Regions from separate parts of the Pseudomonas sp. GW821-FHT09H03 genome, predicted to be linked through region 1. Evidence: riboswitches for the same ligand, from Rfam matches in the RefSeq annotation. Region 1 holds a riboswitch; the other holds the start of a gene.
The links. A riboswitch is a leader RNA that binds a small molecule or an ion and turns the genes downstream of it on or off. The one in region 1 is predicted to bind cobalamin.
Positions count from the first base shown of each region.

Region 1 (4,560 bases):
CACTGCGGCGACACTCAACAACGCCACACTCATTGACTCACTCCCCAATAATTTTCGTACAGCAGTTCGCTCAACGGACGCGCTTGCGCCCAGCCTTCGAGTACCAGCATCGGCGCTGGATAGAATTCTTTGACCGGCCCCAGGCACAGCACCGCGAGGGGTTTGGCGCCGGGTGGCAATTTCAGTAGATCGGCCAGCGCCTGCGGTTCGAACAGAGATACCCAGCCCATGCCCAGCCCTTCGGCGCGGGAGGCCAGCCACAGGTTCTGAATGGCGCAGGACAACGACGCCATGTCCATTTCCGGCAGGGTGCGGCGGCCGAAGATATGTCGCTCGCGATCATCCATCAGCGCGGCGACCAGCACTTCGGCGCAATCGCTGATGCCTTCGACCTTGAGTTTCATGAACTCATCGCTGCGCTCGCCGAGTGCTTCGGCGGTGCGGATACGTTCTTCTTCCACCAGTTGCCGGATCTGCCCGCGCAGCGTTCTGTCGCCGATGCGGATGAAACGCCATGGCTGCATCAGGCCGACGCTGGGTGCCTGGTGTGCGGCTTCGAGCAGGCGCCGGAGCAGTTCGGGCTCGACGGTGCCGCCGCTGAAATGGCGCATGTCGCGGCGTTCGGCGATGGCGCGGTAGACGGCGGCGCGTTCGGCTTCGGAAAAGGCGTTGTCAGTCATGGCCTCTTCGCGGGCAAGCCCGCTCCCACAGGGTTCTGCATTTCTTCAGGCAATACATCAATCCTTGTGGGAGCTGGCTTGCCAGCGAAGGCGGCTTCAGGCTCGGGGGCAAATAGTGCGGCAATCGCTGATGGGTTGGATGGAAAATAGAAGTGCACGTAGGAAGCCGTCATCCGCCCCTCGCGATAAACCGCCTCGGCCCCACGTCCGCCATTCGGGCTCAAGCCTCGGGCAATCGGCTCAAGTCCAGTGGTGGTCAGCGAATGGTGATACGTGTGCCCACGCAGCACGCCCTCTGGCAACTCCACCGCTTGCAACGCCAGCGCCGCCAGACGCTTTTGCATGACAGCCTCACCCGGCAACAAACCGACCAGTTCGGCGCGGGTGCCCTCGACATCAGTCAACGAGTCGAGCAGGTAAAGCATGCCGCCACACTCGGCCAATAGCGGTTTACCAGCTGCATGGTGGGCGCGGATCGCCGCCAGCATCGACGTGTTCCGCGACAGCGCCACGTGATGCAATTCCGGATAACCGCCCGGCAGATACAAACTGTCCGCCTCAGGCAAACCACTGTCGCGGATCGGCGAAAAGAATGACAACTCGGCGCCCATCGCGCGCAGCAGATCCAGGCTCGCGCCGTAGGTGAAGGCAAAGGCTTCATCACGGGCGATGGCAATGCGCACGCCGGCCAGTAACGGTTCGACTTCAAGCACATCGGGAGTCGCAAACTCTACCGCCGGTGGCAGCGCTACTTCGCAACTGCTGGCCAGGGCGTCGGCCGCGGCATCGAGACGCAAGTCGAGATCGTTCAATTCACTGGCCTGGACAAGTCCCAGGTGCCGGCTCGGCAACTCGATCCCGGTCTCACGGGACAAGGCACCATACCAGCGCAACCCTTCGGTGAGGCTGCCTTCGAGCAATTGCGCGTGACGCTGGGTGCCCACGCGGTTGGCCAGCACTCCGGCAAACGGCAAGTCCGGTTGATAACGCGCCAGACCCAGGGCCAGCGCGCCAAACGACTGCGCCATGGCGGTGCCATCGATGACACCCAACACTGGCACACCAAAATGCCGGGCCAGATCGGCACTGGACGGCGTGCCATCGAACAGGCCCATGACCCCTTCGATAAGGATCAGGTCGGCCTCGCCGGCGGCTTCCCACAACAGGCGACGACTGTCCTGTTCACCGACCATCCACATGTCCAGTTGATACACCGGCGCACCGCTGGCGCGTTCGAGGATCATCGGATCGAGAAAGTCGGGTCCGCACTTGAACACCCGCACCTTGCGTCCTTGATTGCGATGCAAGCGGGCCAGCGCGGCGGTGACGGTGGTCTTGCCCTGACCGGAAGCCGGCGCGGCAATCAGCACCGCCGGACAATGACGGGATTGCTTCACAGCTCGACGCCTTTCTGCGCCTTGATCCCGGCCTGGAAGGCGTGCTTGATCATGCCCATTTCGGTGACGGTGTCGGCCAGCTCGATCATTTCCGCTTTCGCGGCGCGGCCGGTAACCACCACGTGTTGCATGGGCGGACGGGCCTGCAGGTCGCTGAGCACCAGATCGAGGTCGAGGTAGCCGTGCTTGAGGGCGATATTCAATTCATCGAGTACTACCAGGCCTATGGCAGGGTCACGCAGCAGCTCGCGGCAAACCTGCCACGCCGCTTGCGCGGCGGCGATGTCGCGCTGGCGGTCCTGGGTTTCCCAGGTGAACCCCTCGCCCATCACATGAAAGCGCACCTGCTCGGGGAAACGCCGGAAGAACAGTTCTTCTCCGGTGCTGTTGCGTCCCTTGATGAACTGCACCACGCCGCATTGCATGCCATGGCCCATGGCGCGCGCGAGCATGCCGAAAGCCGAACTACTCTTGCCTTTGCCGTTGCCGGTCAACACCAGCAACAGGCCGCATTCATTCGGGGAATTGGCGATGCGTTCGTCGATCACGGCTTTTTTGCGCTGCATGCGCGCCAGGTGACGTTCGTCACGATCGGGGGTATCAGTCATGGGGGAGCTCTCCGTTGAGTCTGGATAACGGCGGGCAGGCACAAGAATAGGTGGCAACAAGCCTGGCATCGCCCACCGTGATGCCACTGGATGAATCAGGCCGGTCTCCGGGCTCATGAGCGGCTTTGCGCCAGGCTGCGCGCCTTCCCATGTCGACAATGGACACAGTGGCTCAAGGCGCAGCTTTCACTCATTTACCGTTGCGGGGGCAGCGCCGGGATTGTGGGCTTTCGAACCCATCGAAGGCTCACTCACCGGCTTCCCTGTTTCACTCTGTCGACCCAAGCCACAGAGCACCTGAAACAAGCCGCGAAGGTTAGAGGGTTGGGGGTGGAGCGTCAATTAAAGCCGGGACGCTGGAGAGCAATTAAGTGCGCTGATCAATAATCCGACAGCGATCTTGTGCCTTGGCCCCAGCAGTGATATCAAAGCGCCATAAATTTACTACACAATAACAAGGGTGAACCCCATGCAAGGCATGATCATCAGCAATCCGAAGCTGGAATTCCTGCGCCCGGCGCTGGAACGCTGGTTCGACTGCATCGACCGTTACAACGCCATACGCGGCGACGGTGAAACGCCGTACTGGCACGACGAAAAGGCCAATCTTGGATTGCTCTCCGTGGCAGCCTGGATGGCCGAAATGGTCACCCTGCAACAGACGCAAACCCGCAAACAGACCGAAGAAGGCGAACGCAACAGCCGCGCCGATCTGTTTCTCGCGACACCCGACACCCGTGCCTACATCCAGACCAGCCAGCGCTGGCCACGGGTCAACAGCCTCAATGTGACTCAGGCATTGCTCGACGTCACCAGCGATGCCAGGCGCCTGAGTCATGCCAGCGAGCTGAAACTGGGCTGCCTGTTCGTCGCCCCGCACAAAGCCCAGCAGGGTGCCACGCCGGAAGAGCTGCAGGACATGGTCGACGACCTGCAAAAGGAGCATACCTGCGCCGTGGCTTGGTACTTCCCCTACGCCTATCGCAAGTTGCGCAACGAGGCCGGCAACTACCACCCCGGGATTGCCGTGCTTTTCAAAGAAGCTCGCACCTGAGGCGTTGAACCTTCGCGCGATAACGCTTCTCTATGATTAGAAGAAGGTATTCATAGGGAAGCCCAGCATGCGCACCTCCCAGCTCTTTGTCATGATTACGCTCGTCGGTGGGCTCGCCGCCTGCGGTGAAAGCGCCAGCCTGAAAGTCGCCGACGGCACCGGGCCGTCCCCCCAGCTCCCGCAACCCAACAAAACCCTGCTGCCGACGATGAACATAGCGCCGGCAACAGGCTGGCCGCAGGGCGCGAAACCGGTCGCCGCGACAGGAACTCAAGTGGCGGCGTTCGCCGAAAACCTGGACCACCCTAGATGGCTGTACGTGCTGCCCAACGGCGACATTCTGGTGGCGGAAACCAATGCGCCACCCAAACCCGATGATGGCAAGGGCGTTAAAGGCTGGGTAATGAAGAAGGTCATGGGTCGCGCGGGTGCTGGCGTACCGAGCCCGAATCGAATCACATTGTTGCGCGACAAGGACCACGACGGCGTTGCCGAAACCCGCACAGTGTTCCTGCAAAACCTCAACTCGCCGTTTGGCATGACCCTGGTCGGCAACGACCTGTACGTGGCCGACACCGACCGCCTGCTGCGTTTTCACTATGAAACCGGCGATACGGTGATCAAGGCGCAACCAATCAAAGTGCTCGACCTGCCGGGCGGCACGCTGAATCACCACTGGACCAAAAACGTCATCGCCAGCAAGGACGGTAGCAAGCTGTACGTTACCGTTGGCTCCAACAGCAACGTCGCCGAACACGGCATGGACAAGGAAGAGGGTCGCGCGGCGATCTGGGAAGTCGATCGCACCACCGGCAACCAGC
Region 1 covers NZ_JBWKOF010000013.1:69,421-73,980, reverse strand. The annotation lists gene cbiB (adenosylcobinamide-phosphate synthase CbiB) at 1-33, opposite strand, end outside; gene bluB (5,6-dimethylbenzimidazole synthase) at 30-680, opposite strand; gene AC07OG_RS19010 (cobyrinic acid a,c-diamide synthase CobB) at 677-2,077, opposite strand; gene cobO (cob(I)yrinic acid a,c-diamide adenosyltransferase) at 2,074-2,685, opposite strand; cobalamin riboswitch at 2,767-3,001, opposite strand; gene AC07OG_RS19000 (hypothetical protein) at 3,155-3,739, shown strand; gene AC07OG_RS18995 (PQQ-dependent sugar dehydrogenase) at 3,807-4,560, shown strand, end outside.

Region 2 (4,560 bases), on a different contig from region 1:
CAGTACCCCGGTAATGGCGAATACCGCGGTGCCCAGCATTTGCTGAAAATACAGCATCCGTCACTCCGTTTTCAGGCTGGCCATCTCGAGAGTGATGGCGGTGTGGGCGTGCGGTTGTGATTGTAGCTGATGGCTGGCCGCCAGCTATTTGCGCTGAAGGGCTTTCGCGGGTCATCACCCTGAGGCGCGGCACCCAGTCACCAAGAGCGAAATCGCAGGATTTTCGCTCCGTCAAACGGGTCAACGAGATAGTGCGCGTGGACTCCGAACGTCTGCAAAAGGCGGTGCGGGGTCAGCACTTCAAGCGGTTTGCCCAAGGCAACGAGGCGTCCACGTTCCAGCACGGCCAGACGATCGCAGGTGAGGGCCTGGTTGAGGTCATGCAGGGCGATCACCGTTGTCACGGGCAATGCGTGAACCAGATTCAAAATCCCTATCTGGTGCTGGATATCCAGGTGATTGGTTGGCTCGTCCAGCAGCAGGATGCGCGGGCACTGAGCCAGGGAACGAGCGATATGCACACGTTGACGCTCTCCGCCAGACAGGCTGCGCCAGGTTCGCGTGGTCAGATGCGCCGCATCCACGTTGCGCAGCGCTTGATGAACGATCTCGGTGTCCTTGGCCGACCACGAGCTCAAGGCAGACAGCCAGGGTGTTCGGCCCAGGGCCACGGCATCAAATACACTGATGGCATCCAGGGTATCGGCCTGTTGCTCAACCAGCGCCAGGGTTCGCGCTATGGTTCGTCTTGACTGTGCCTTGAGGCATTGGCCGTCGAGATGGATGCTTCCCCGGCTTGGCATGCGCACGCCGGCCAGCAGCTTGAGCAGTGTGGATTTTCCCGAACCGTTGGGCCCGATAAGGCCCAGGGTCTCGCCGTGGCGGATGTCCAGGTGGATCTCGTCCAGTAATTCAATGTCGCGAATTTGCAATCCGAGGCCGGAACAGCTCAATACAGGCTGGTCGATAAAGGGCATGGCAGCATTCATCGGGCATTCCTTCGGCCGATCAGGATCAGGGCGAACACCGGCGCTCCGACCAATGCAGTAATCACGCCGACCGGGATAACCTGGCCTTTTATGAGGGTGCGGGAGAGCACATCGGCGGCAATCAGAAACACGGCACCACCCAGCGCGCTGGCCGGTAGCAGGCGTGTATGCCCGGTACCCAGCAACAGCCTTGCGGCGTGGGGAATGACCAGACCGACGAAACCTATGGAGCCGACAATCGACACCATCACCGCCGTCACCAGTGCGGCGCAACTGATCAGCAGAAATTGCACGCGACGTACGGCAATGCCGAGCGAGGCGGCGGAGTCGGTACCAAAGGTGAAGGCATCCAGCGCGCGACGGTGCCACAGGCAAACGGCCAGACCGGCCATGGCAGCGGGAACGGCCAGCCACACCGAAGGCCAGCGCACACCACTGAGGTTGCCCAGCAACCAGAACATGATGCCGCGTGCCTGTTCGGAGCTGGCCGACTTGGTGATCAAAAATGCAGTCAGCGCATTGAACAGCTGCGAACCGGCAATCCCCGCCAGGATGATCTGACCGGTACTGCCAGGGACACCGCTGGCGCGCCCCAGTAAAACCACGACAGCAAAGGCAGCAACGGCTCCGGCAAACGCCCCGACCGACATCGAAATGGCTCCGGCACCGATACCGAGTAACGCCACCAGAACGGCCCCCGTCGAAGCGCCCGCGGAAATGCCGAGCAGATAGGGATCGGCCAACGGGTTGCGCAACAGCGATTGCAGGATCACCCCGCAGGTCGCCAGGCCCGCACCGCAAGCTCCTGCGACCAACGCGCGGGTCAGGCGGTAGTTCCAGACGATGCCTTCGTCGATGGGGTCGAGAACATAGCCGGCATTCCACAGTTTGTTGGCCAGCACCTGGAGTACCACGCCGGGTTCGATGCTTGTTTCACCGATAGCGACACCGGCAACCACGCTTAAAAGCAGGGCCACCAACGCCAGCAGGGTACGAATCAGCGCTGCAGTCATTTTGGCAGGTCGTAGCTGTTGATGGCCGTTGCCAGGGCTTGCAGCCCATCGAACATTCTCAGGCTGGCCTGCATGGCCATGGCGTCGAGGATGATGATGCGGTTGTTTTTTACCGCGTCCATGTTGCGGGTTACCGGATCGCTGTGCAGGAATGCCAGCTTCTTTTGGTAGTCGTCAGCGGGGAAACGACGGCGATCCATGCGGGCGATGACCAGGAAAGTCGGGTTGGCTTTTGCGATGGTTTCCCAACCGACCGTTGGCCACTCTTCGTCGGACTGCACCACATTGCGCACACCCAGCGTTTTGAGCATGAAGTCTGGAATGCCTTTGTGACCGGCGACATAGGGGTCGATATCCAGACTGGCACTGGAAAACCACACCAGTGCACTGGTGTGGTTCTTGTCTTGCACTGCGGCAACGGACCTGGCCAGACTGGCCTTGAGTTGCGCGTTCAACTGTTGGCCACGGGCCTGAACATCGAAAATCCTGGCCAGCTCAGTGATGCTTTTGTAGATGCTTTGCACACGAAACGGCGCCAGGCGAGTGCCGTCGGCACCGACCAGGTTGTCCTTGGATTCGCAATCCGAGGGCATGAGGTAAGTGGCGATTCCCAGTTCGTGAAACTGCTCGCGGGTAGCGACTGCGCCTTGCGGGCCGACCATCCACTCCAGCTCGACAGCGACCAGTTCCGGTCGTTTGCCGATCACCGACTCGAAACTCGGCTCGTTATCCGCCAGGCGTTCGATCTTGTCGTTTTGCCCCTTGTACTTATCCAGCACATCGTTGAACCACAGAGAAGTGCCGGCCAGTTTGTCACCCAGCCCGAGGGCAAAGAGCATTTCGGTGCCGGCCTGGCCGATCGTGACGGTTCGAGCCGGTGCGTGTGGGAAGGTCAGCGTGGCACCGCAGTTCTCGACCGTCAGCGGATATTCAGTAGGCGCGGCACAGACCAGCGAGCAAAGACCCAGGCCAGCGAATAGGGTGACAAAGCGGGGCAACAGCATGATGCATCTACATTTGAACCGTACACGGAGCAAGGGTGCACGGTCTGGAAACACATCATCGAACGCTGCCAAAAAGCAGGGCAGGGCGATCACCTGAGTGACGCGCGCGCAAGGATGTCCTTCCCGGACACCCCGCCGGTCAGTGATTGTTACTTGGCCGGCAGGTCTCCTGACTGATGCGTCATCGCATGCTCCAGCCTTCCCGGGGTTCAATCCCAGTGGCAGTTCAGGAGCACGCTCAGCACCTACAGTTGCGGGGGCAGTTCCGTTTGATGCGTTGCACGCATCACGGATTCCCTATTAATCCCATTTGGAAACCGGCGGCGGCATGTTAGTCGATCATGCCGCCCGAGGCGAACCCTCTCTGGATCAGAAGTATTTGAGCCAGCCGATATCACGACGGCGGGCCTTCACGGCGGCAAACCAGCGCACAGGCAGATACAGCGCGGCGGCCAGCAGCACCGCCGTCAGCCACACCGAAAAAATGCTATCGAAACCGAAGTAGTCGCTCTGGTTCAGACCGAACAACGCGACGCTGGTCAGATAGAGCACCTTCAGCACATAAAGGTGCAGCAGGTAGAAGAACATCGGCGCCGCACCAAACACCGCCAAAGCGCTGATCCACTGGCGTTGCCGAGCCCGCTCGAAGCCAAGAAGCAGCAACAGGCCCACCCCGAGTGTCAGCGCAAGGAACAGCAGAGAAGGTGGGTACTTAGTGATGTTGAAGAAGCTCATGAGGGTCTGTGTGGTGGTTTCATGCACCCTCCATTGCGCCTCGCCATACCCGTTGACCAGGCGCAGTGCGACAAAGCCCAAAAGCGCGCCGGCACCCCCCAGCAACAGATGGCGTTGACGCAGGCGGGCAGAGGCTGAATGCGCGAACCAGGGGCCGATGCAATAACCCAGGGCGATGACACCGATCCACGGCAGCACAGGGTAGGAGCTGCGCAGGCGCAGGCCGTCAGAGAACTCGATCCAGCCGCGATCATGCAAAATGGCCCACGGCAGGTGCATGGCTGATCCGACCGGGAAGTGCAGCGGATCGAGCAGGTTGTGCCCGGCGACGATGACCGCACCCACAACCCACAGAATCGGCCGCGGCAGCCAGACCAGCGCAGCAAGGGCAAGCATGCTCACGCCAATCGCCCAGATCACCTGCAGGTAAATCACATGGGGCGGGAACTGGAAGGTCCAGGCGAAATTCACCAGCGTGAACTCCAGCAGAACCAGGAACAGGCCACGCTTGAAGAGGAACATCGACACCGCGTTCCGGCCCTGGTGCTTTTCGCCGTACAGGTAAGCGGACAGTCCGGTGAGCAGCACGAACACCGGCGCACATAAATGGGCGAGGGTGCGGCTGAAAAACAACGTCGGCTCGGTGGTGTCGATGGCCATCGGGTCAGCCACCTGGCGGTGCAGAAAGAACGTCTCGCGTACGTGATCCAGCAGCATGAACAGGATCACCAAACCCCTGAGGGCATCGATGGACATCAGGCGTTGACTGGCGCGGGTGGCGGGTGGGGTTTGATAAAGGGTTGTCATTGAAAGCCGCAG
Region 2 covers NZ_JBWKOF010000004.1:292,808-297,367, reverse strand. The annotation lists gene AC07OG_RS07980 (trimeric intracellular cation channel family protein) at 1-57, opposite strand, end outside; gene AC07OG_RS07975 (ABC transporter ATP-binding protein) at 198-989, opposite strand; gene AC07OG_RS07970 (FecCD family ABC transporter permease) at 986-1,990, opposite strand; gene AC07OG_RS07965 (ABC transporter substrate-binding protein) at 1,999-3,006, opposite strand; cobalamin riboswitch at 3,149-3,343, opposite strand; gene AC07OG_RS07960 (acetyltransferase domain-containing protein) at 3,376-4,548, opposite strand.
Region 2: linked by a shared signal. The riboswitch ahead of AC07OG_RS07965 (ABC transporter substrate-binding protein) and the one ahead of cobO (cob(I)yrinic acid a,c-diamide adenosyltransferase) in region 1 are both predicted to bind cobalamin.